Regions from separate parts of the Streptomyces sp. NPDC001568 genome, predicted to be linked through region 1. Evidence: predicted binding sites of a transcription regulator. Region 1 holds the regulator's gene; the other holds the start of a gene.
The links. The regulator HrcA, encoded in region 1, represses chaperone genes, less so after heat shock. The targets are predictions, from matches to a motif close to TTNGCACTCNGNNNNNCNGAGTGCNAA.
Positions count from the first base shown of each region.

Region 1 (11,893 bases):
TCCACCGACGACCTGCTCGCCCCGCTCACCCTCGCGGTGGGGCAGGAGGACCTGCTGCTCGACCGTGTCGTACGGGACGTGGTGACGGCGGCCCGCGCGGCCGACGCCGACACGGACGTGCGGGACCTCACCTCCGACCAGCTCCAGCCGGGCACGCTGGCCGAGCTGACCAGCCCCTCGCTCTTCTCCGAGCGCAAGGTCCTGATCGTGCGCAACGCGCAGGACCTGGGGGCGGACACGGTCAAGGAGGTCAAGGCCTACCTCGGCGCACCGTACGAGGAGATCGCCCTCGTCCTCCTCCACGCGGGAGGCGTCAAGGGCAAGGGCCTGCTCGACGCGGCTCGCAAGGCGGGCGCCCGCGAGGTCGCCTGCCCCAAGATGACCAAGGCGGCGGACCGGCTGTCGTTCGTGCGCGGGGAGTTCCGGACGCTGGGGCGCTCCGCGACCCCCGAGGCCTGCCAGACGCTGGTCGACGCCATCGGCAGCGACCTGCGCGAACTGGCGAGCGCGGCGGCGCAGTTGTGCGCGGACGTCGAGGGCACCATCGACGAGGCCGTGGTCGGCCGCTACTACACGGGTCGGGCCGAGGCCTCCAGCTTCACCGTCGCCGACCGGGCCGTCGAGGGGCGGGCCGCGGAGGCGCTCGAAGCGCTGCGCTGGTCCCTTTCCACGGGGGTCGCGCCGGTCCTGATCACCAGTGCGCTGGCCCAGGCGGTCCGGGCGATCGGCAAGCTGGCCTCCGCGCCGCGCGGGGCCCGCCCCGGCGACCTCGCCCGTGACCTCGGCATGCCGCCGTGGAAGATCGACCGGGTCCGGCAGCAGATGCGGGGCTGGTCGGCGGACGCCGTCTCCGACGCGCTGCGCGCGGTCGCCGCGGCCGACGCGGGCGTGAAGGGCGGGGGCGACGACCCCGAGTACGCCCTGGAGAAGGCAGTGGTGGCGGTGGCCCGCGCGGCCCGCCCGGCCCGTCACTAGGGTCCGCCCGGGAGCTTTCGTTCGCCGACCCGGCGTCCGATCCCTTGGTGCGGGTGCGCCGATCCGTCCCCGGGGAGGCGGGACCGGTTCCGCTCGGGCCGCAGCCGCCGGGCGGGACCGGGTGCGGGCCGGGCCGGGCCCGTAGCGGGCTCGACGAGGACGGCGGCCCCGCCGGTGGAGCAGCCGCCGGGCGGGACCGGGTGCGGGCAGCGCGAAGGCCCCGGCGGTCCGTCCTGGAGAAGGGCGGAGGCCGGGGCCTTCGGTCACTGCTTTGGTTGCGCCGCACCCGCGTGGCGAACGCAGGCCGCGTGCGGCGCGGTGTGCCGGTACGGAGCGGGAGAGAGGGCCCGCTGAATCCCTACCGGCGATTCACATCGAGAGCTCAGCCCTGGAGGGAGGCAACCTTGGAGGCCAGCGCCGACTTCTTGTTGGCGGCGGCGTTCTTGTGGATGACACCCTTCGAGACAGCCTTGTCGAGCGCACGCGCGGCGGCGCGAGAAGCCACGGTGGCCTTCTCGGCGTCACCGGCGACGACGGCCTCGCGGGCCTTGCGGATCGCGGTCTTGAGCGAGGACTTGACGGCCTTGTTGCGCAGGCGCGCCTTCTCGTTCGTCTTGTTCCGCTTGATCTGGGACTTGATGTTCGCCACGAAAGAGCCTTTTCAGGTTCAGAGTTTTGTTCTTCGGACTGCGTCCCGCAGCTGAGAGGGCATACGAGACACAGCTGCCCAGGCTACCAGGCACGCTCCGACCGGCCCAAACCGAGCGCACTGCCCCGTCCATGGGACCATGGGAACCTGCGTACAGATCCCACATCGCGCCGACGAGGCGACGAGAGCCGAACTTCACTTCGGACAACGCTTCCGACTCCGACCGAGAATCAGGACACTGCGTGCCCGCGATCCCCAGCCACGTGCCCGAGCCGAGCCGTACCGACCCGGCGCTGATCCGCAACTTCTGCATCATCGCGCACATCGACCACGGCAAGTCGACGCTCGCCGACCGGATGCTCCAGCTCACCGGCGTCGTCGACCAGCGGCAGATGCGCGCTCAGTACCTCGACCGCATGGACATCGAGCGTGAGCGCGGCATCACGATCAAGTCGCAGGCGGTCCGTCTGCCCTGGTCGCCCACGGAGGGCGAGGGCAAGGGCACCACGCACATCCTGAACATGATCGACACGCCCGGTCACGTCGACTTCACCTACGAGGTCTCGCGCTCGCTGGCGGCCTGCGAGGGCACGGTCCTGCTCGTGGACGCCGCCCAGGGCATCGAGGCCCAGACCCTCGCCAACCTGTACCTGGCGATGGAGAAGGACCTCGCGATCGTCCCGGTCCTGAACAAGATCGACCTGCCGGCCGCCCAGCCGGAGAAGTTCGCCGAGGAGCTCGCGAACCTGGTCGGCTGCCAGCCCGAGGACGTGCTGCGCGTCTCGGCGAAGACCGGTCTCGGCGTGGACGTTCTGCTCGACAAGATCGTCGCCACGGTGCCGGCCCCCGTCGGCCCCAAGGACGCCCCGGCGCGCGCCATGATCTTCGACTCGGTCTACGACTCGTACCGCGGCGTCGTGACGTACGTCCGTGTCGTCGACGGCCAGCTCAACAAGCGCGAGCGCATCCGGATGATGTCCACCGGCGCCACGCACGAGCTGCTGGAGATCGGTGTCTCCTCCCCGGAGATGACCCCGGCCGACGGCATCGGCGTCGGCGAGGTGGGTTACATCATCACCGGTGTGAAGGACGTCCGTCAGTCCAAGGTCGGTGACACCATCACCAGCCTGCACAACGGCGCGACCGAGGCCCTCGGCGGCTACAAGGACCCGCGTCCGATGGTCTTCTCGGGCCTGTACCCGCTCGACGGTTCGGACTACCCGGACCTGCGCGAGGCGCTGGACAAGCTCCAGCTCAACGACGCCGCGCTGGTCTACGAGCCGGAGACGTCCGCGGCCCTCGGCTTCGGCTTCCGCGTCGGCTTCCTCGGCCTGCTGCACCTGGACGTGGTGCGCGAGCGCCTGGAGCGCGAGTTCGGGCTGGACCTGATCGCCACCGCGCCGAACGTGGTCTACCGCGTGGTCATGGAAGACGGCAAGGAAGTCTCCGTCACCAACCCGAGCGAGTTCCCCGAGGGCAAGATCTCGGACGTGTTCGAGCCGGTCGTACGGGCCACCCTGCTCGCGCCCTCCGAGTTCATCGGCGCGATCATGGAGCTCTGCCAGCAGCGCCGCGGCACCCTCCTCGGGATGGACTACCTCTCCGAGGACCGCGTCGAGATCCGCTACACGCTGCCCCTCGCGGAGATCGTCTTCGACTTCTTCGACCAGCTGAAGTCCAAGACGCGCGGCTACGCCTCCCTGGACTACGAGCCCACCGGCGAGCAGTCCGGCAGCCTGGTCAAGGTCGACATCCTGCTGCACGGCGACAAGGTCGACGCCTTCTCCGCCGTCTGCCACAAGGACGCCGCCTACGCCTACGGCGTGCGCTTGGTCGCCAAGCTGCGCGAGCTCATTCCGCGTCAGGCCTTCGAGATCCCGATCCAGGCGGCCGTCGGCTCCCGCGTCATCGCCCGCGAGACCATCCGCGCCATCCGCAAGGACGTCCTCGCCAAGTGCTACGGCGGTGACATCTCCCGTAAGCGGAAGCTGCTGGAGAAGCAGAAGGAAGGTAAGAAGCGGATGAAGATGGTCGGCTCCGTGGAGGTCCCGCAGGAGGCCTTCATCGCCGTCCTCTCCAGCGACGAGTCCGGCGGCAAGAAGAAGTAGCCGTACCGGCGGCCGCCGCGCGCGGCAGCCAAGGGAACACCAAGGGCGGGTCAAGAAGCGGCATCGCCCAAGTCGTACGAAACGGGCCCACATGCACACGCATGGGGGCCCGTTTCGTTATGAAGCGGCCACTCGCGGGCTCTTACGTGCCGGGCACGCGGCCTCTAGTCTGATCACTGCTCCATGGTTACTCGCCAGTTCTATTGCGCCAGTCGAACCGCCATCCGCACGGGTGGCGGCTGCACCCCGCCAGTCCCAAGCGCCCCACGCCCACGCCCTGCCGCGTGGACCCGGTCCGGAGGATGTCGTGAGCGACACACAGACCATGATCGAGAACCGTCCGCCCTCCGTGGCGGCCCTCTTCCTTGACCGCGTCGCCGCCACGCCGAACAGGGAGGCCTACCGCTTCCCCGTGCCGGCGGCCGGCCCCGAGGGCGGACCCGACGACTGGAAGTCGCTCAGCTGGGGGCAGGCCGCGGAACGCGTCTTCGGCATCGCCGCCGGACTCATCGCGCTGGGCATCCAGCCCGAGCAGCGCGTCGCCCTCGCCTCCAACACCCGGGTCGAGTGGATCCTCGCCGACCTCGGAGTGATGTGCGCGGGCGGCGCCGTCACCACGATCTACCCCAGCACCAACGCGGAGGAGTCGGCGTACATCCTCGCGGACTCGGAGAGCCACGTGCTGATCGCCGAGGACGGCACGCAGCTGGCGAAGGCGCGCGAGCGCCGCGCCGACCTGCCGCACCTCGCCCACGTGGTGGTCCTGGAGGCGGCCGACGCGGTCGCCGCCGACGGCGACCCCGAGGGCTGGGTGCTCTCGCTCGCCGACCTCGAGGCGCGCGGCGCGGAGTACCTCGCCAAGCACCCGGAGGCGGTGAAGCAGCGGATCGCGGACATCACCGCCGACCAGCTCGCCACCCTGATCTACACCTCCGGCACCACCGGCCGACCCAAGGGCGTGCGGCTGCCGCACGACAACTGGTCGTACATGGCCAAGGCCACCGTCGCCACCGGTCTGATCACCGCGGACGACGTCCAGTACCTGTGGCTGCCGCTGGCGCACGTCTTCGGCAAGGTGCTCACCTCCGGCCAGATCGAGGTCGGGCACGTCACCGCCGTCGACGGACGCATCGACAAGATCATCGAGAACCTGCCGATCGTCCAGCCGACCTACATGGCGGCCGTCCCGCGCATCTTCGAGAAGGTCTACAACGGTGTCGCGGCCAAGGCCCGGGCGGGCGGCGGTGCCAAGTACAAGATCTTCCAGTGGGCGGCCGGCGTCTCCCGCGAGTACGCCAAGGTCACCCAGGACAACTTCCGCCGCACCGGCCGGGCGAGCGCCCCCTTCGGCCTCAACACCCAGCACAAGATCGCCGACGCGCTCGTCTACTCGAAGCTCCGCGAGGCCTTCGGCGGCAACCTCCGCGCCGCCGTCTCCGGGGCCTCCGCCCTCGCCCCCGAGATCGGCTACTTCTTCTCCGGCGCCGGCATCCACATCCTGGAGGGCTACGGCCTGACGGAGTCCAGCGCGGCCTCCTTCGTCAACCCCGGCGAGGCCTACCGCACCGGCACCGTCGGCAAGCCGCTCCCCGGCACCGAGGTCCGCATCGCCGACGACGGCGAGGTCATGCTGCGCGGCCCCGGCATCATGCAGGGCTACCACCAGCAGCCCGACAAGACCGCCGAGGTCCTGGAGTCCGACGGCTGGCTGCACACCGGTGACATCGGGGAACTCTCGCCCGACGGCTACCTGCGCATCACCGACCGCAAGAAGGACCTGATCAAGACCTCGGGCGGCAAGTACGTCGCCCCCGCGGAGATTGAGGGCCAGTTCAAGGGCATCTGCCCCTACGTCTCCAGCATCGTCGTGCACGGCGCCGACCGGAACTTCTGCACCGCGCTGATCGCCCTCGACGAGCCCTCGATCCTGGCCTGGGCCGCCGACAACGGCCTGGAGGGCAGGACGTACGGGCAGGTCCTGGCCGCGCCGGAGACCGCCCGCCTCATCGAGACGTACGTCCAGACCCTGAACGAGGGCCTCCAGCGGTGGCAGACGGTCAAGAAGTTCCGGCTGCTGCCCCGTGACCTGGACGTCGAGCACGGCGACCTCACGCCCAGCCTCAAGCTGAAGCGCCCGGTCGTCGAGCGCGAGTTCAAGTACCTCATCGAGGAGATGTACGAGGGCTCGCGCGAGGCCTGACACCGGCCGCCCGCACCCGCCCGCGGCCACCTCGCGGGCGGGTTCCCCGGCGCCCCGCCGCGGGCGGACCGCCCGGGGCGGCGGGTGCGGGACAATGGGGGCATGCCTTCCGCACTGCCCGACGGTGAACCCATGCCCGAAGACGGCTCGCTGCCGTCGCACGCCCTCGTGGGTGCGGGGGACCGGCCGCTCGGGTTCTACCTGCACGTCCCGTACTGCGCCACCCGCTGCGGGTACTGCGACTTCAACACCTACACGGCCACCGAGCTGCGGGGCACCGGCGGCGTGCTCGCCTCCCGGGAGAACTACGCCGACACCCTGATCGACGAGGTCCGCCTCGCGCGCAAGGTGCTCGGCGACGACCCGCGCGCCGTGCGCACCGTCTTCGTGGGCGGCGGCACGCCCACGCTGCTGCCCGCCGGCGACCTCGTACGGATGCTCGCGGCGATCCGCGACGAGTTCGGCCTGGCCGAGGACGCGGAGATCACCACCGAGGCCAATCCCGAATCGGTGAACCCCGCCTACCTCGCCGAACTGCGGGCCGGCGGCTTCAACCGGATCTCCTTCGGCATGCAGAGCGCCAAGCAGCACGTCCTGAAGGTCCTCGACCGCACCCATACGCCGGGGCGGCCCGAGGCGTGCGTGGCCGAAGCCCGGGAAGCCGGCTTCGAGCACGTCAACCTGGACCTGATCTACGGCACGCCCGGGGAGTCCGACGACGATTGGCGGGCCTCCCTGGAGGCCGCGCTGGGCGCCGGGCCCGACCACGTCAGCGCCTACGCCCTGATCGTCGAGGAGGGCACCCAGCTGGCCCGCCGCATCCGTCGCGGCGAGGTCCCCATGACCGACGACGACGTCCACGCCGACCGGTACCTGATCGCGGACTCGGTGATGGCCGACGCGGGCTACTCCTGGTACGAGGTGTCGAACTGGGCCACCTCGGAGGCGGGCCGCTGCCTGCACAACGAGCTGTACTGGCGCGGCGCCGACTGGTGGGGCGCCGGACCGGGCGCCCACTCGCACGTCGGCGGGGTCCGCTGGTGGAACGTCAAGCACCCCGGCGCCTACGCGGCCGCCCTCGCCGAGGGCCGCTCCCCGGGCGCGGGGCGCGAACTCCTCTCGGCGGAGGACCGCCGGGTGGAGCGGATCCTGCTGGAGCTGCGCCTCGTGGACGGCGTCCCGCTGTCGCTGCTCGCCCCGGCCGGGCTCGCGGCGGCCGGCCGGGCCCTGTCCGACGGCCTGCTGGAGCCGGACCCGTACGCGGCCGGCCGGGCGGTGCTGACCCTGCGCGGGCGGCTGCTGGCCGACGCGGTGGTCCGGGACCTGGTCGACTAGGACGGCCGCCCGGCCCCGTCGCCCGGGGCCTCAGGGCGCCGTGACGAAGTCGATCAGTTCCTCGACGCGTCCCAGCAGGGCCGGCTCCAGGTCCCGGTACGAGGTGACGCGCGACAGGATGTGCTGCCACGCGGCCCCGGTGTTCTCCGGCCAGCCCAGGGCGCGGCAGACGCCCGTCTTCCAGTCCTGGCCGCGCGGCACCACGGGCCAGGCCGCGATGCCCAGCGCGGACGGCTTCACGGCCTGCCAGACGTCCACGTACGGGTGGCCCACGACCAGCACGTCCGCGCCGGTCACCGCCGCGGCGATCCGGGACTCCTTCGAGCCCGGAACCAGGTGGTCCACCAGGACGCCCAGGCGGGCGTCCGGAGCCGGGGCGAACTCCGCCACCACGGCGGGCAGGTCGTCGACGCCCTCCAGGTACTCCACGACCACGCCCTCGATGCGCAGGTCGTCGCCCCAGACCCGCTCCACGAGCTCCGCGTCGTGCCGCCCCTCGACGTAGATCCGCCCCGCGCGGGCCACCCGGGCCCGGGCCCCCGGGACGGCCACCGAACCCGACGCCGTACGGGCGGGCGCGGCCGGCGCCCGCGAGGCGCGGACCAGGGTCACGGGGGCGCCCTCCAGCAGGAAGCCGGCCGGCTCCAGGGGGAAGGCCCGGCGCTTGCCGAAGCGGTCCTCCAGGGTCACGGCGCCGGCCTCGCACTCGACGACCGCGCCGCAGAAGTCGCCGCCGGCCACCTCGACGACCAGGCCGGGATCCGCCGGCACCTGGGGCACCGCCCGGGGACGCTTCCACTGCGGGGTCAGGTCGGGGGAGTACTCGCGCATCCGGCCGAGCGTAGGAGAGCCGCGCCGATCACGCCTCCGACACGCCGAACCTGGCCGCCAGTGTGGCGCGTTGCTCACGTACGAAGTCGGCCGTGACCAGCGCTCCGTGACCCGGCACGTACACGGCGTCGTCCCCGCCGAGCGACAGCAGCCGGTCCAGGGCGGCCGGCCACTGCCCGGGAACCGCGTCGCCGCCCGCCTGGGGTTCGCCCGACTCCTCGACGAGGTCACCGCAGAAGACCACCTCGCGCTCGCCCGGCACGAAGACGGTCAGGTCGTACTGCGAGTGCGCGGGCCCCAGATTGGCCAGCAGCACCTGCACCCCGCCCAGCTCCAGCGTCCACTCGCCCGACACCAGGTGCCGCGGCGCCCGCAGGAGCTCCGCGGCCTCGGCGGCCTCGTCCTCGGCCAGCCCGTTGCGGACCGCGCTCGCCCGCAGTTCCTCGCGGCCCCTGGCGGGGGCCAGCAGCCGCTCCAGGCCGACCGCGCCGAAGACCTCGGCCTCCGGGAAGGCCGGCGCGCCCATGACGTGGTCGAAATGTCCGTGTGTGAATGCGATATGGGTCACGCGGCGCCCCGTCAGACGCTCCGCCTCGGCGCGCACCCCGGCGCCCTCCCGCACCGAGGAACCCGGGTCGATCAGGAGGACCGAATCGTCCCCCACCACCAGTCCCACCGTGCAGTCCCACACCGGAAGGCGGCGACGGCCGGCCCGTCCGGTGAGCCGTTCCCAGCCCGCCTCTTCCCAACGTACGTCCATGGCGCGACGCTACCCTGACGGGCCGCCCTTGCCCCGCTCGTACCACCCGGCCGTACACTGACCGGGGGTTCTCTGGCACTCGCACGCTCGGAGTGCCAACAACGGTCGATCGAGCCGGACCGAAGTCGGGCCGCAGATCGACCGTAGCCCGACCGGGACCGACCGATACGACCGCATCCGGAGGTGTGCGCGATGCTCAGTGAACGCAGGCTCGAAGTACTGCGCGCCATCGTCCAGGACTACGTCGGGACGGAGGAACCGGTCGGTTCCAAGGCGCTCACCGAGCGGCACCGCCTCGGCGTCTCCCCGGCGACCGTGCGCAACGACATGGCCGTGCTGGAGGAGGAGGGCTACATCGCCCAACCCCACACCAGCGCCGGCCGGATCCCCACGGACAAGGGCTACCGCCTCTTCGTCGACAAACTGGCGGGGGTCAAACCGCTGTCGACGCCCGAGCGCAGGGCCATCCAGAACTTCCTCGACGGGGCCGTCGACCTCGACGACGTGGTGGGACGCACGGTGCGCCTCCTGGCGCAGCTCACCCGCCAGGTCGCCGTCGTCCAGTACCCGTCCCTGACCCGCTCCACCGTCCGGCACGTCGAGCTGCTCTCCCTGGCCCCGGCCCGGCTGATGCTCGTGCTGATCACGGACACCGGGCGGGTCGAGCAGCGGCTCGTGGACTGCCAGACGCCCTTCGGGGAGGCCTCCCTGGCCGACCTGCGGGCGCGGCTGAACAGCCGGGTCGTCGGCCGTCGGTTCACCGACGTGCCGCAGCTCGTGCAGGACCTTCCGGAGTCGTTCGAGACCGAGGACCGGGTGACGGTCAAGGCCGTCCTCGACACCCTCCTCGAAACGCTGGAGGAGGAGGCGGAGGAGCGGCTGATGATCGGCGGCACCGCCAACCTCACCCGCTTCGGACATGATTTTCCCTTGACGATCAGGCCGGTGCTCGAAGCGCTGGAGGAGCACGTCGTGCTGCTCAAGCTGCTGGGTGAGGCAGGGGAGTCGGGGATGGCGGTACGGATCGGTCACGAGAACGCCTACGAGGGGCTCAACTCCACGTCGGTCGTCTCCGTCGGCTACGGTTCGGGCGGCGAGGCAGTCGCCAAACTCGGCGTGGTCGGACCGACCCGCATGGACTACCCCGGAACGATGGGAGCGGTACGCGCAGTGGCACGTTACGTCGGACAGATCCTGGCGGAGTCGTAAGTGGCCACGGACTACTACGCCGTACTCGGCGTGCGCCGCGACGCATCGCAGGACGAGATCAAGAAGGCGTTCCGGCGGCTCGCGCGCGAGCTGCACCCGGACGTCAATCCCGATCCCAAGACGCAAGAGCGCTTCAAGGAGATCAACGCCGCCTACGAGGTCCTCTCGGACCCGCAGAAGAAGCAGGTCCACGACCTCGGCGGTGACCCCCTGTCCGCCGGCGGCGGTGGCGGCGCGGGTGGCTTCGGAGCCGGTGGCTTCGGCAACTTCTCGGACATCATGGACGCCTTCTTCGGCCAGTCCCAGCAGCGCGGACCGCGCTCGCGGACCCGCCGGGGCCAGGACGCCATGATCCGCCTGGACCTGGAACTGGACGAGGCGGCCTTCGGGACGACCAAGCCCATCCAGGTCGACACGGCCATCGTCTGCACCACCTGCTCCGGTGAGGGCGCCGCACCCGGCACCTCCGCGCAGACGTGCGACATGTGCCGCGGTCGCGGCGAGGTCTCGCAGGTCACCCGGTCCTTCCTGGGCCAGGTCATGACCTCGCGGCCCTGCCCCCAGTGCCAGGGCTTCGGCACCGTGGTCCCCACCCCGTGCACCGAGTGCGCGGGCGACGGCCGGGTCCGTTCCCGCCGCAACCTGACGGTCAAGATCCCCGCCGGTGTCGAGAACGGCACCCGGATCCAGCTCGCGGGCGAGGGCGAGGTCGGCCCCGGCGGCGGCCCCGCCGGTGACCTCTACGTGGAGATCCACGAGCTGCCCCACCCGACCTTCCAGCGGCGCGGCGACGACCTGCACTGCACGGTCACCATCCCGATGACCGCGGCCTCCCTGGGCACCAAGTGCCCGCTGGAGACCTTGGACGGCATGGAGGAGATCGACATCCGGCCCGGCACCCAGTCCGGCCAGTCGATCCCGCTGCACGGGCGCGGCGTCACGCACCTGCGCGGCGGCGGCCGCGGCGACCTGATCGTCCACGTCGAGGTGACCACCCCGAGCAAGTTGGACGCCCAGCAGGAGGACCTGCTGCGCCAGCTGGCGAAGCTGCGCGGCGAGGAGCGGCCCACGGGCCAGTTCGCGCCCGGCCAGCAGGGCCTGTTCAGCCGCCTGAAGGACGCGTTCAACGGCCGCTGAGCGGCCCGCGACAGCACGCAGGAGCCCGGCCCGGGTCACCCGGACCGGGCTCCCGCGCGTTGCCGCACAACCCGTACGGGCCTTGCGGGAAGCGGACTATGCCAGGCGAATGCCGTGATTCGGTCCGGTGGTCGGGACGTGGCACGATGCAGTCCATGTCCTCCGCACCGAACGGTCTCTCCCCGTACCCGATCGTGCAGGCTCCCATGGCGGGCGGCGCCTCCTGCCCGCCCCTGGCCGCCGCCGTGTGCGAGGCCGGCGGGCTGGGATTCCTCGCCGGTGGCTACAAGACCGCCGACGGCATGTACCAGGAGATCAAGCAGACGCGCGGGCTCACCCGGCGCCCCTTCGGCGTGAACCTCTTCATGCCGCAGAACGGCTACGTCGACCCGGCCGCCGTCGAGGCCTACCGCGGACAGCTCGCCGGCGAGGCCAGCTGGTACGAGGTCTCCCTCGCCGAGGAGGACATCATCGGGACCTGCGACGACGGCTACGACGCCAAACTCGCGATCCTCCTCGACGACCCCGTCCCCGTCGTCTCCTTCACCTTCGGCTGTCCCGCGCCCGCCGTGTTCACCCGGCTGCGCAAGGCCGGCACCTACGGGATCGTCACCGTCACCTGCGTCGACGAGGCCCGCGCCGCGCAGGAAGCCGGCGCCGACGCCCTCTGCGTCCAGGGCGTCGAGGCC
Region 1 is NZ_JBIAVF010000007.1:159,617-171,509, forward strand. Features, by position in the region: gene holA (DNA polymerase III subunit delta) at 1-975, shown strand, start outside; gene rpsT (30S ribosomal protein S20) at 1,358-1,624, opposite strand; gene lepA (translation elongation factor 4) at 1,867-3,732, shown strand; gene ACFY0I_RS15020 (AMP-dependent synthetase/ligase) at 4,040-5,932, shown strand; gene hemW (radical SAM family heme chaperone HemW) at 6,035-7,267, shown strand; gene ACFY0I_RS15030 (DUF3097 domain-containing protein) at 7,298-8,098, opposite strand; gene ACFY0I_RS15035 (MBL fold metallo-hydrolase) at 8,127-8,858, opposite strand; gene hrcA (heat-inducible transcriptional repressor HrcA) at 9,051-10,067, shown strand; gene dnaJ (molecular chaperone DnaJ) at 10,068-11,204, shown strand; gene ACFY0I_RS15050 (nitronate monooxygenase) at 11,360-11,893, shown strand, end outside.

Region 2 (11,893 bases), on a different contig from region 1:
GCCGCTCCATGGCCAGCGCCACCTCCAGCCGGGAGCGGACGGCGGCGAGCGGGTTGCGCAGCTCGTGGGAGGCGTCGGCGGTGAACTGCCGCTGCCGCGCGTCGGAGCGTTCCAGCCGGTCGAGGGTGTCGTTGACGGTCCGGGCCAGCCGGGCGATCTCGTCCGCGCCGCCCGGGTCGGGCACCCGCCGGTCCAGCTCGCTCGCGGTGACGGTGGCCAGCCCGGTACGGATCGCGGTGACGGGGCGCAGGGCGTGGCCGGTGACCCACCAGGCCAGGGCTGCGGCGAAGGCGACGAGCGGGGGCGCGCCGGCGAGCAGGCCGGCGGCGATGGCACGGGTGGCGTCGTCCACGTCGCCGAGCACGGTCATCGCGTACACGGCGTACGGACCACGCTCCCCGACAGCCCCGACAGCCCCGCCGCCGCCCGCCGCCCCCGGCGTCGCGACCACCACCACCGCGCGGCGCTGGCCGTCGGGGTGGGCCGGGGGCAGGACCGTCGAGCGGGAGTCGTCGCCGGGGCCGGGGCCGGGCAGGAGCGCGCCGAAGTCCGGGGCGTCCCGGGGGTCGCCGCTCGCGGCGACCGTCCGCCCGGCCGCGTCCCGGACCAGGACCAGGTCGACCCCGCCCTCGGGCGCGGGCAACCGCCCGCCGGGGGACAGGGCGCGGGCGTCGAACTGGGCGGCGGCCTTCCGGGCGGCGAGCTCGGTGCGGCCGGTGGTGTTGTCGAGGAGGTTGGCGCGCAGGACGGCGTGCAGCCACAGCCCGCCGACGGCCAGGACCGCGGTCATGGCGAGGGCCGCGGCCAGGGCGGTACGGGCCCGCAGGCTGCTAACCACCGTCGGGCGCCATCCGGTAGCCGGTGCCGTGGACGGTGAGGATGGAGCGGCGGCCGAAGGGCGCGTCGATCTTCTTGCGCAGGGAGGAGACGTACACCTCCACGATGTTCGGATCGATGGCGTGCGGTGCGTCCCAGACCTCGTCGAGGATGTCCTGTTTGGCGACGGCCCGACCGGGCCGTTCCATCAGGCAGGCGAGGACGCCCAGTTCGCGGGCGGTCAGTTCGATGTCCCGGGTGCCGCGCCGGCAGCGCCGGTCCTGCGGGTCGAGGACGAGGTCCCCGACCCGGAGCACGGTGGGTTCGGGGGAGGCGGCCCGCCGGGCGAGGGCCCGCAGGCGGGCGCCGAGCACGACGAAGGAGAACGGTTTGGTCAGGTAGTCGTCGGCGCCGGCGTCGAGCCCCTCGGCCTCGTCGCGTTCCCCGTCCCGGGCCGTCAGCATCAGGACGGGGGTGGGGTCGCCGTGGGCGCGCATCCGGGTGCAGATCTCGTGGCCGCCGAGGCCCGGGAGCATCAGGTCCAGGACCACGACGTCGTACGGCCCGCCGGTGCGGGCCAGGTCGAGGCCGCGGTGCCCGTCGTGGGCCACCTCGACGCGGTGGCCGTCGGCGGACAGGCCCTGCCGGAGGGATTCGGCCAGGTTCTCTTCGTCTTCGACCACCAGGATGCGCACCGCTCAAGCGTCACATACCGGACGTGAATGCCCTTCAGGCCGTGGCCGGCCCGGCCGCGGCGGTGGTACCCGACCCCGCCCGGGAGGCGCGGACGGTGCGCGCGATGGAGCGGACGTTCCAGACGGCGACGGCGAGGCAGAGCAGCCCGGTGGCGCCCGGCAGGACCCAGGCCCGGCGCTCGGCGGAGACGGCCTCGGTGGCGTCGGGCCCGCTGACGACGGCCGCGACGGGGGAGGTCGGCGGGGCGTCGAAGGTGGTGTCCACGGAGACCCGGGCGAGGGAGAAGGATCCGTCCCCGGCGGTGAAGCCGCCGCTGCACATCACGCTGTCGCTGTCGCGGCGGGACTCGTACGGGGTGCAGGACACGGCGGTGAAGGAGCCCTCGACGCCGGTCAGCTGGGTGGTCATCCGGGGGATGACGAAGTAGAGCAGGATCACCGTTCCGGCGATGGAGATGGCGGTCGAGTACAGACGTCCGAAGCCGATGCCGCCCGCCGTGCGGCGCCGCCCTGCCCCCGTTGAGGTGTTCATGATCGCGATCATAGGTGTCCTCGACCTGCGGGGACACGGAAAAAAATCGGGGCCGCGCACCCTCGGGAACGCCTGTGACCAGGCCCCAACACGCCTTCCGGGCGGCCGGATCCGCGCGGCTCGGCCGGCGCGTGTTGGCACTCCGCTTGACCGAGTGCTAATCGCCGGAATAGTGTCGCACCTGGCACTCGCCACTGGTGAGTGCCAACACAGCGACAGGCTGGTCCGGCACCCGCGACGACGGATCGACCTGGTCGCCACCTCAGACAGTTAACCCCGGATCTCCGAAGGGGGAGGTCGGATCGTGACGACCACCAGCTCCAAGGTTGCCATCAAGCCGCTCGAGGACCGCATTGTGGTCCAGCCGCTCGACGCCGAGCAGACCACGGCCTCTGGCCTGGTCATTCCGGACACCGCGAAGGAGAAGCCCCAGGAGGGCGTCGTCCTTGCCGTCGGTCCCGGTCGCTTCGAGGACGGCAACCGTCTTCCGCTCGACGTCACCGTCGGCGACGTCGTCCTGTACTCCAAGTACGGCGGCACCGAAGTGAAGTACAACGGCGAGGAGTACCTCGTCCTCTCGGCTCGCGACGTTCTCGCGATCGTCGAGAAGTAATCACTTCTCCAGTTTTGCTGTGAGCTACGCCCCTGGTCACCCTGCTGATGCCGGGCGGCGAGGGGCGTAGTTCGTTTCCATGCGGTCGCGGTGAGCGGCCGAGGATCGCAACGAGAGGGCGGAACCGCTCCCATGCCGAAGATTCTGAAGTTTGACGAGGACGCCCGTCGCGCCCTCGAGCGCGGCGTCAACAAGCTTGCCGACACGGTCAAGGTGACGATCGGCCCCAAGGGCCGCAACGTCGTCATCGACAAGAAGTTCGGCGCGCCCACCATCACCAACGACGGTGTCACCATCGCCCGCGAGGTCGAGCTGGACGACCCGTACGAGAACCTGGGCGCGCAGCTCGTGAAGGAGGTGGCGACCAAGACCAACGACATCGCGGGTGACGGCACCACCACCGCCACCGTGCTGGCCCAGGCGCTGGTGCGCGAGGGTCTGCGCAACGTCGCCGCGGGTGCTTCCCCGGCCGCCCTGAAGAAGGGCATCGACGCCGCGGTCAAGGCCGTGTCCGAGGAGCTCCTCGCGACCGCCCGCCCGATCGAGGACAAGTCCGACATCGCCGCCGTGGCCGCGCTCTCCGCGCAGGACTCGCAGGTCGGCGAGCTCATCGCCGAGGCGATGGACAAGGTCGGCAAGGACGGTGTCATCACCGTCGAGGAGTCCAACGCCTTCGGCCTGGAGCTCGAGTTCACCGAGGGCATGGCCTTCGACAAGGGCTACCTGTCGCCGTACATGGTGTCCGACCAGGAGCGTATGGAGGCCATCCTCGATGACCCGTACATCCTGATCCACCAGGGCAAGATCTCCTCGATCCAGGACCTGCTGCCGCTGCTGGAGAAGGTCATCCAGGCCGGCGCCTCCAAGCCGCTGCTGATCATCGCCGAGGACGTCGAGGGCGAGGCGCTCTCCACCCTCGTCGTCAACAAGATCCGCGGCACCTTCAACGCGGTCGCCGTCAAGGCCCCCGGCTTCGGCGACCGCCGCAAGGCCATGCTCCAGGACATCGCCACCCTCACCGGTGCGACCGTCATCGCCGAGGAGGTCGGCCTCAAGCTCGACCAGGCCGGTCTGGACATCCTGGGCTCCGCGCGCCGCGTGACCGTCTCCAAGGACGACACGACCATCGTCGACGGCGGCGGCAACTCCGCCGACGTCGCGGGCCGCGTCAACCAGATCAAGGCCGAGATCGAGTCGACCGACTCGGACTGGGACCGCGAGAAGCTGCAGGAGCGCCTGGCGAAGCTCGCCGGTGGCGTCTGCGTCATCAAGGTCGGCGCCGCCACCGAGGTGGAGCTCAAGGAGAAGAAGCACCGCCTCGAGGACGCCATCTCGGCGACCCGCGCCGCGGTCGAGGAGGGCATCGTCTCCGGCGGTGGCTCCGCGCTCGTCCACGCCGTCAAGGTCCTGGAGGGCAACCTCGGCCTGACCGGCGACGAGGGCACCGGCGTCTCCGTCGTGCGCCGCGCCGCCGTCGAGCCGCTGCGCTGGATCGCCGAGAACGCCGGCCTCGAGGGTTACGTCATCACCTCGAAGGTCGCCGAGCTCGACAAGGGCCAGGGCTTCAACGCCGCCACCGGCGAGTACGGCGACCTGGTCAAGGCCGGCGTCATCGACCCGGTCAAGGTCACCCGTTCCGCGCTGGAGAACGCCGCCTCCATCGCCTCGCTGCTGCTCACGACCGAGACCCTGGTCGTCGAGAAGCCGGCCGAGGAAGAGGGCGACGCCGGTCACGGCCACGGTCACGGCCACAGCCACTGATCGCACGCACCGCGCCGAGAAGGCCCCGTCCCGCAGCCGCGGGACGGGGCCTTCCCCGTGTGCGGGTTCAGGACCCGTACGGGGTACCCGATCCGCCCATCTGCCGTTGCAGGGCTCCCGGGTTGTAGTGCCACCACCCCTCGACGATCTCGCCGCCCACGCACCGGAACGTGGTGCTCCCGGACATCTCGTACGTCTTCCCGGTCGGTGCGACCCCCATGAACGGGCCCTTGTCGTGGGTGCCGCGCCAGTTCCACAGCGTGGTGACCAGATCGCCCTCGGCCAGCCGGGCCGTCGGTTCGAAGACCATGTCGAAGGCTCCGCGCCAGGTTTCGATGTCCGACCGCATGCCCTCCCGTCCGATGACGGTGGACTCCTCCTTGCTGATGTCGTGGTCGATGTAGTTCGCCGCGAAGCACTCGTCGAGGACGCTCATGTCCCCGCCCATGACGGCGTCCTGGAACACCCGCTCCACGAGCTGCTTGTTGAGGTGCTCGTCGCGGACCACGTCGAGGTTCATGAACGTCGGCATGCCCTCGCAGAGGGACACCATCTCCTGGAACATGCGCTCGGTCTCGGGGAGGTGGGAGTTCGTCATGGCCTCCTCGTACGAGGAGAACTCCACCATGTCCACGTAGTGGTTCCGCGCCTCCCGGTCCTGACCGAGCATCGCGCGCGTGGCGGTGCGCCGACCGCTGCTCTGCTCCGCCCAGCGGTCGATCAGCGCGTTCATCTCGGCGAACCGTCTGGTCTCGTAGTCGATCACCTGTACGAATGTCATCGCGTCGCCTCCCAGGCCGGATCGGGATACGTCCAGTTTAAGGAGATTTCACCCGTTCGGCGGGTTTATGTGCCGCCCAAACGGGTCGTACGGACTACTGCGGCCCGTACTTGCGCCCCGTGCGCGACGACACCCCGCCGAGCAGCCCGCGCGGCGTCAGCTTCACCACGCCCATGAGCGCCTTGTAGCGCGGGTCCGGGATCGACACGGTCCTGCCGCGGGCCAGGTCGGCCAGCGCCGCGGCCACCAGCTTGTCGGCGTCCAACCACAGCCAGCCGGGGATGTTGTCCGTGCCCATGCCGGCCCGCTCGTGGAACTCGGTCCGCACGAAGCCCGGGCACAGGGCCATCAGCCGCACCCCCGAACCCGCCAGGTCCTTGGCCGCCCCCTGGGTGAACTGCACGACCCAGGCCTTGCTGGCGCCGTAGGTCCCGCGCGGCACGAAGGCCGCCACCGAGGCCACGTTGATGACCCCGCCGCGACCGCGCGAGCGCATCGACGCGGTGGCCGCCGAGGTCAGCCGCAGCACCGCCTCGATGTGCACCTTGATCATGGTCAGCTCGTCGGCCATGGACACTTCGAGGTAGCGCCCCTTGTTGCCGAAACCGGCGTTGTTGACCAGCAGGTCCACCGGGTGCGTACGGTCCTCCAGGCGGGTCTCGACGGCCGCGATGCCTTCCTCGGTGGAGAGGTCCGCGGCCAGTACCTCGGCCTCGATCCCGTGCCGGTCGTGCAGCTCGGTGGCCTGCTCGGCCAGTCGCTCGGTGTCCCGTGCCACCAGCACGAGGTTGTGCCCCTGGGAGGCGAGTCGGCGGGCGAAGGCGGCGCCGATGCCCGCCGTGGATCCCGTAATCAGCGCAGTCGTCATAGGCGCAACCTAGCCGCCCGGGTCAGGGGGTGTCCCGCGGGGCGGGGCCGGTGTTCGGGCCGTCCCGCGATCGGCTACCGACCGTGCCCGCGCGGGGTGGATGCCGCCACGGCCGACCGGGCGTGCCCAAAGCAACACCCCGGTACGGGCGTCGCGGTCAAAGTCGGGCTTATGCTCAAGGGGTGATAGAGGCACGTCATCTCCGGGTCCTGCGCGCCGTCGCCGGGACCGGCTCCTTCTCCGCCGCCGCGCGCGAACTCGGCTGCACCCAGCCCGCCGTCTCCCAGCAGATGAAGGCCCTCGAACAGTCCGCGGGAACTCCGCTGCTGATCCGTACGGGCCGCGAGATGCGCCTGACGCAGGCGGGCGAGGCCCTGGTGCGGCACGCGGCCGGGATCCTGGCCGGACTGACCGCCGCCGAGGAGGAGGTCGCGGCCATCGCGGGCCTGCGCGCCGGCCGGGTCCGCCTCGTGTCCTTCCCCAGCGGCAGCTCCACGTTGGTGCCGACCGCGCTCGCGGCCATGCGCGCCGCGCACCCCGGCACCCGGATCTCGCTGGTCGAGGCCGAACCCCCGCGCTCCGTCGAGATGTTGCGCGAGGGCGACTGCGACCTGGCGCTGGCGTTCCGCTACGGCGCGGCGGCCGGTCCGGCGTCCGAATGGGAGGACCTCGTCGTCACGCCCCTGCTCACCGACCGCCTCGTCGGGCTGGTCCCGGAGGGGCACCGGCTGGCGGGCGCGGAACGGGTGGGCATGGCGGAGCTGGCGGACGAGCCCTGGATCGCGGGCTGTCCGCGCTGCCGCCGGCACCTCGTGGAGGTCTGCGAGGGCGTCGGCTTCACCCCGCGCATCGACTTCGCCACCGACGACTACCCGGCCGTGGTCGGCCTGGTCGGCGCGGGGCTCGGCGTCGCCGTGCTGCCGGAGCTCGCGGTGGAGTCCGTACGGGCCAAGGGCGTCAGCACCCTGGCCGTGGAGCCGGCCGTCGAGCGCGAGGTCGTGGCCCTGACGCTGCCGGACCTCGCGCGGGTGCCGGCCGTGGCGGCGACCCTGGGCGAACTGGCGCGGGCCGCCACGCGCTGACCGTACGGCGGTACGGCCGAACGCGTGACGCCCCGACCCCGGTGGCCCGTCGGACCCGTGGGACGGGTCGACGGATCCGAGGAAACGTTCCTTCGGTTCCTTCGGTCGCTTCGGCGTGCGGGTCAGTGCGGCGCGATCGGTCCGATCGCACTGGATGCCGGGATCAGGCGGTGCCGTGCGCGGCCCATCAGCTCCTCGCGTTCGTCCTCGGTCAGGCCGCCCCACACCCCGTAGGGCTCGCGGACGGCGAGTGCGTGCGCGGCGCATTCCGCACGCACCGGGCATCTCATGCAGACCTCTTTAGCCGAGGCCTCGCGCGCGCTCCTGGCCGCGCCCCGCTCGCCTTCCGGATGGAAGAACAGGGAGCTGTCGACCCCGCGGCAGGCGGCGAGCAGCTGCCAGTCCCACAGGTCGGCGTTCGGTCCGGGGAGGCGGGAGAAATCTGCCATTGGTAGTCCTCTTGGTGCCGGTACTGAGGCGGATACGGTCCATGTCTCCACACCTACTGTCGGAGTAGATGTAAATATGACTCATTGGGAATCTAGCCTCAGACATGTGCCAAACGGAAGGAAAGCCGCCAAATAGGGCATAGCTCCAGATGGAGGACGCCCGGCACGCGCCTCCACCAACGTGATCGCTTCCTCACGTAGGGTGCTGAAGGTGTCCGTCCGACCCGTAACTCTTTCGAGTGACCATCGTTGAGAGTGCGAAGGCGGTTGAACCAAGAAGTTCTCGGACAGGTGTCCGGGGACATCGACCGCACAGGTGACGATACGTACCAGCCTGGAGGCTCAAGGTGACGCGCATCAGCAGCTGCGGAGGGCGGTCATGACATCCGTCCTCGTCTGCGACGATTCCCCGCTTGCCCGAGAGGCGCTCCGTCGCGCGGTTGCCACCGTGCCCGGCGTCGAGCGTGTGACGACGGCGGCCAACGGTGAGGAAGTCCTCCGCCGCTGGGGTGCCGACCGATCCGACCTCATCCTGATGGATGTCCGGATGCCCGGTCTCGGCGGTGTCGAGACGGTCCGCCGGCTCCTCTCGGCCGACCCCGGCGCCCGCATCATCATGCTGACGGTCGCGGAGGACCTGGACGGCGTGGCGCTCGCCGTCGCCGCCGGCGCCCGGGGTTACCTGCACAAGGACGCCTCGCGCGCCGAACTGCGGGCCACGGTCACCCAGGCCCTCGCCGACCCGACCTGGAGGCTGGCCCCGCGCCGGCTGCGCTCGGCGGAGATGGGTGCGGCGCCCACCCTCACCGCACGCGAGATCCAGGTGCTGGAGGGCATGAGCCACGGCCGGTCCAACGCGGAGATCGGGCGCGAGCTCTTCCTCTCCGAGGACACGGTCAAGACCCACGCCCGCCGGTTGTTCAAGAAGCTGGGCGCCTCCGACCGGGCGCACGCCGTGGCGCTCGGGTTCCGCTGGGGCCTCGTCCGCTGACCGAGGGGTCCCGGGGTCGGCCGCCGCGAGCGGTCCCGTCCGCCACCGGCGGACGGGGCGGTACCTCCCGGTAGCCCTTCGGGCGGCGCCCCCGCGGGTGTCCCCCGCGACCGCGGCGCCGCGTGCTGCCCGTGTCCCGCCGAACCCGGTGCACGCCCGGGGATTGGCGGGGCACAATCAAGGGGACGTGTCGCTTCGGGCGCGATGCCGCATGCTTGAGGTGTGCCGCATTCTTGGAGACGTGCAGTCCTCGGGGAAGATCCGGGCCGAGCGGAGGGGAGGGTGCAGGAGATGACTTCCGGCGCACCCGCTCCCAACGCTCCGCATAACGCTTCGACGCACAACACGGACCGCGGTGCCGCGAATCCTCCGACGCCAAGGCACCATGGATTGATGCGCGACGACGAGGCCCTGGGGTCACCCGCGGCCACCGGCCCGAACGGCGCCGCCAAGAGCGGCGGTACCGGGGCCGTCAGCGCGCTCGTGCGGCGGGCCGTCGACGGTGACGAACAGGCCACGCACGACCTGCTGGCCTTCGTGCACCCCCTCGCCATCCGCTACTGCCGCACCCGCCTGTCGAGGCTCCCGGGTGACGCTCGTCACTTCGTGGAGGACCTGGCGCAGGAGGTGTGCGTCGCGGTGCTGATGGCGCTTCCCCGGTACCGGGACACCGGTCGCCCCTTCGAGGCGTTCGTGTTCGCGATCGCCGCGCACAAGGTCGCCGACCTCCAGCGGGCCGCGATGCGTCACCCCGGCAGTACGGCCGTGCCCTCGGACGAGATGCCGGAGCGGCCGGACGACTCGCTCGGGCCCGAGGAGCGCGCCCTGCTCAGCAGTGACGCCGCCTGGGCGAAGAAGCTGCTCGCCAACCTGCCCGAGAACCAGCGCGAGCTGCTCGTCCTGCGGGTCGCCGTCGGGCTGACGGCCGAGGAGACCGGGCAGATGCTCGGGATGTCACCGGGTGCGGTGCGCGTCGCGCAACACCGCGCGCTCAGCAGGCTCAGGGCGCTCGCCGAGCAGTGAGTCCGTTCGGCGGGACGAGCGGGTCCGGCCCGTCGGCTTCGAGTGGCTCGATCTCGTCGATTTCATCGTAGGAAACGACGAAACTTCTGCTTGGTCTTGGTCGTGGAATGAGACGCTGCGGGATCCCGTTAGCATGGACATCCGCGCTGGGCAAGACCATTTGGGAAGGTGTCATGACTGACAGCGGTTCGACTGGAGTACCCGACAAATTCGCCACGCTCGGACTGACCTACGACGACGTGCTGCTGCTGCCGGGCGCGTCGGACATGTCGCCTGACGCGATCGACACCTCTTCCCTGATCTCGCGGAACGTCCGGGTGAACGTCCCGCTGCTGTCGGCCGCCATGGACAAGGTCACCGAGGCCCGCATGGCCATCGCGATGGCCCGCCAGGGTGGCGTCGGCGTCCTGCACCGCAACCTGTCGATCGCCGATCAGGCGAACCAGGTCGACCTGGTCAAGCGCTCCGAGTCCGGCATGGTCACCGACCCGATCACCGTGCACCCGGACGCCACGCTGCGCGAGGCCGACGAACTCTGCGCCAAGTTCCGGATCTCCGGCGTCCCGGTCACCGACCCGGCGGGCAAGCTGCTGGGCATCGTCACCAACCGCGACATGGCCTTCGAGTCGGACCGCAGCCGTCAGGTGCGCGAGGTCATGACCCCGATGCCGCTGGTCACCGGCAAGGTCGGCATCTCCGGCGTCGACGCCATGGAGCTGCTGCGCCGCCACAAGATCGAGAAGCTTCCGCTGGTCGACGACGCGGGCACCCTCAAGGGCCTCATCACGGTCAAGGACTTCGTCAAGGCCGAGAAGTACCCGAACGCCGCCAAGGACAAGGACGGCCGCCTGCTGGTCGGCGCGGCCGTCGGCGTCGCGGGCGACGCGTACGAGCGGGCCCAGGCGCTGATCGAGGCGGGCGCCGACTTCATCGTCGTCGACACCGCGCACGGTCACTCGCGTCTCGTCGGCGACATGGTCTCCAAGATCAAGTCGAACTCCTCGGTGGACGTCATCGGCGGCAACATCGCCACCCGTGACGGCGCCCAGGCCCTGATCGACGCCGGCTGCGACGGCATCAAGGTCGGCGTCGGCCCCGGCTCCATCTGCACCACCCGCGTCGTCGCCGGCATCGGCGTCCCGCAGGTCACCGCGATCTACGAGGCCTCGCTGGCCGCCAAGGCCGCGGGCGTCCCCGTCATCGGTGACGGCGGCCTGCAGTACTCCGGCGACATCGCCAAGGCGCTCGTCGCGGGCGCCGACACGGTGATGCTCGGCTCGCTCCTCGCGGGCTGCGAGGAGTCCCCGGGCGAGCTGCTGTTCATCAACGGCAAGCAGTTCAAGTCCTACCGCGGCATGGGCTCGCTCGGCGCGATGCAGTCCCGAGGCGACCGCAAGTCCTTCTCCAAGGACCGCTACTTCCAGGAAGGGGTCGGCGGCGACGACAAGCTGATCCCCGAGGGCATCGAGGGCCAGGTCCCCTATCGCGGCCCGCTGTCCGCGGTCGTGCACCAGCTCGTCGGCGGTCTGCGCCAGTCGATGTTCTACGTCGGCGGGCGCACCGTTCCCGAGCTCCAGGACCGGGGCCGGTTCGTCCGGATCACCTCGGCGGGCCTCAAGGAGAGCCACCCGCACGACATCCAGATGACGGTCGAAGCGCCGAACTACAGCCGCAAGGGCTGAATCGCGTGAGGTGAGGGGCGGACCCGGCGGAGCGCCGGGTCCGCCCCTTCGCCGTGCCCGGGCAGGCCGCGTACGTCCGTACAGCGGTCACCGAAACGCAGTCCCGCGCCCGTCGGGGATACTGGACGGGCAGACCCACAGGAAAGGCCACCACACGTGACTGAGATCGAGATCGGGCGCGGCAAGCGCGGCCGCAGGGCGTACGCGTTCGACGACATCGCCATCGTCCCGAGCCGGCGTACCCGGGACCCGAAGGAGGTCTCGATCGCCTGGCAGATCGACGCGTACCGCTTCGAGCTCCCGTTCCTGGCCGCCCCCATGGACTCGGTCGTCTCCCCGCAGACCGCGATCCGCATCGGCGAGCTCGGCGGCCTCGGCGTGCTGAACCTCGAAGGACTGTGGACCCGCCACGAGGACCCGCAGCCGCTGCTCGACGAGATCGCCGGGCTGGACGAGGAGACGGCCACCCGCCGCCTCCAGGAGATCTACTCCGCTCCGATCCAGGCCGACCTGATCCGGCAGCGCATCAAGGAGGTGCGCGACTCGGGCGTCGTCACCGCCGCCGCGCTGTCCCCGCAGCGCACCGCCGAGTTCTCCAAG
Region 2 is NZ_JBIAVF010000001.1:101,402-113,294, forward strand. Features, by position in the region: gene ACFY0I_RS00565 (sensor histidine kinase) at 1-838, opposite strand, end outside; gene ACFY0I_RS00570 (response regulator transcription factor) at 831-1,511, opposite strand; gene ACFY0I_RS00575 (hypothetical protein) at 1,546-2,043, opposite strand; gene groES (co-chaperone GroES) at 2,348-2,656, shown strand; gene groL (chaperonin GroEL) at 2,789-4,417, shown strand; gene ACFY0I_RS00590 (ester cyclase) at 4,485-5,198, opposite strand; gene ACFY0I_RS00595 (SDR family NAD(P)-dependent oxidoreductase) at 5,293-6,066, opposite strand; gene ACFY0I_RS00600 (LysR family transcriptional regulator) at 6,249-7,148, shown strand; gene ACFY0I_RS00605 (WhiB family transcriptional regulator) at 7,271-7,597, opposite strand; gene ACFY0I_RS00610 (response regulator transcription factor) at 7,977-8,588, shown strand; gene ACFY0I_RS00615 (sigma-70 family RNA polymerase sigma factor) at 8,982-9,611, shown strand; gene guaB (IMP dehydrogenase) at 9,785-11,293, shown strand; gene ACFY0I_RS00625 (GuaB3 family IMP dehydrogenase-related protein) at 11,450-11,893, shown strand, end outside.
Region 2: the regulator HrcA is predicted to act here: its motif matches at 2,178-2,204, upstream of groES (co-chaperone GroES).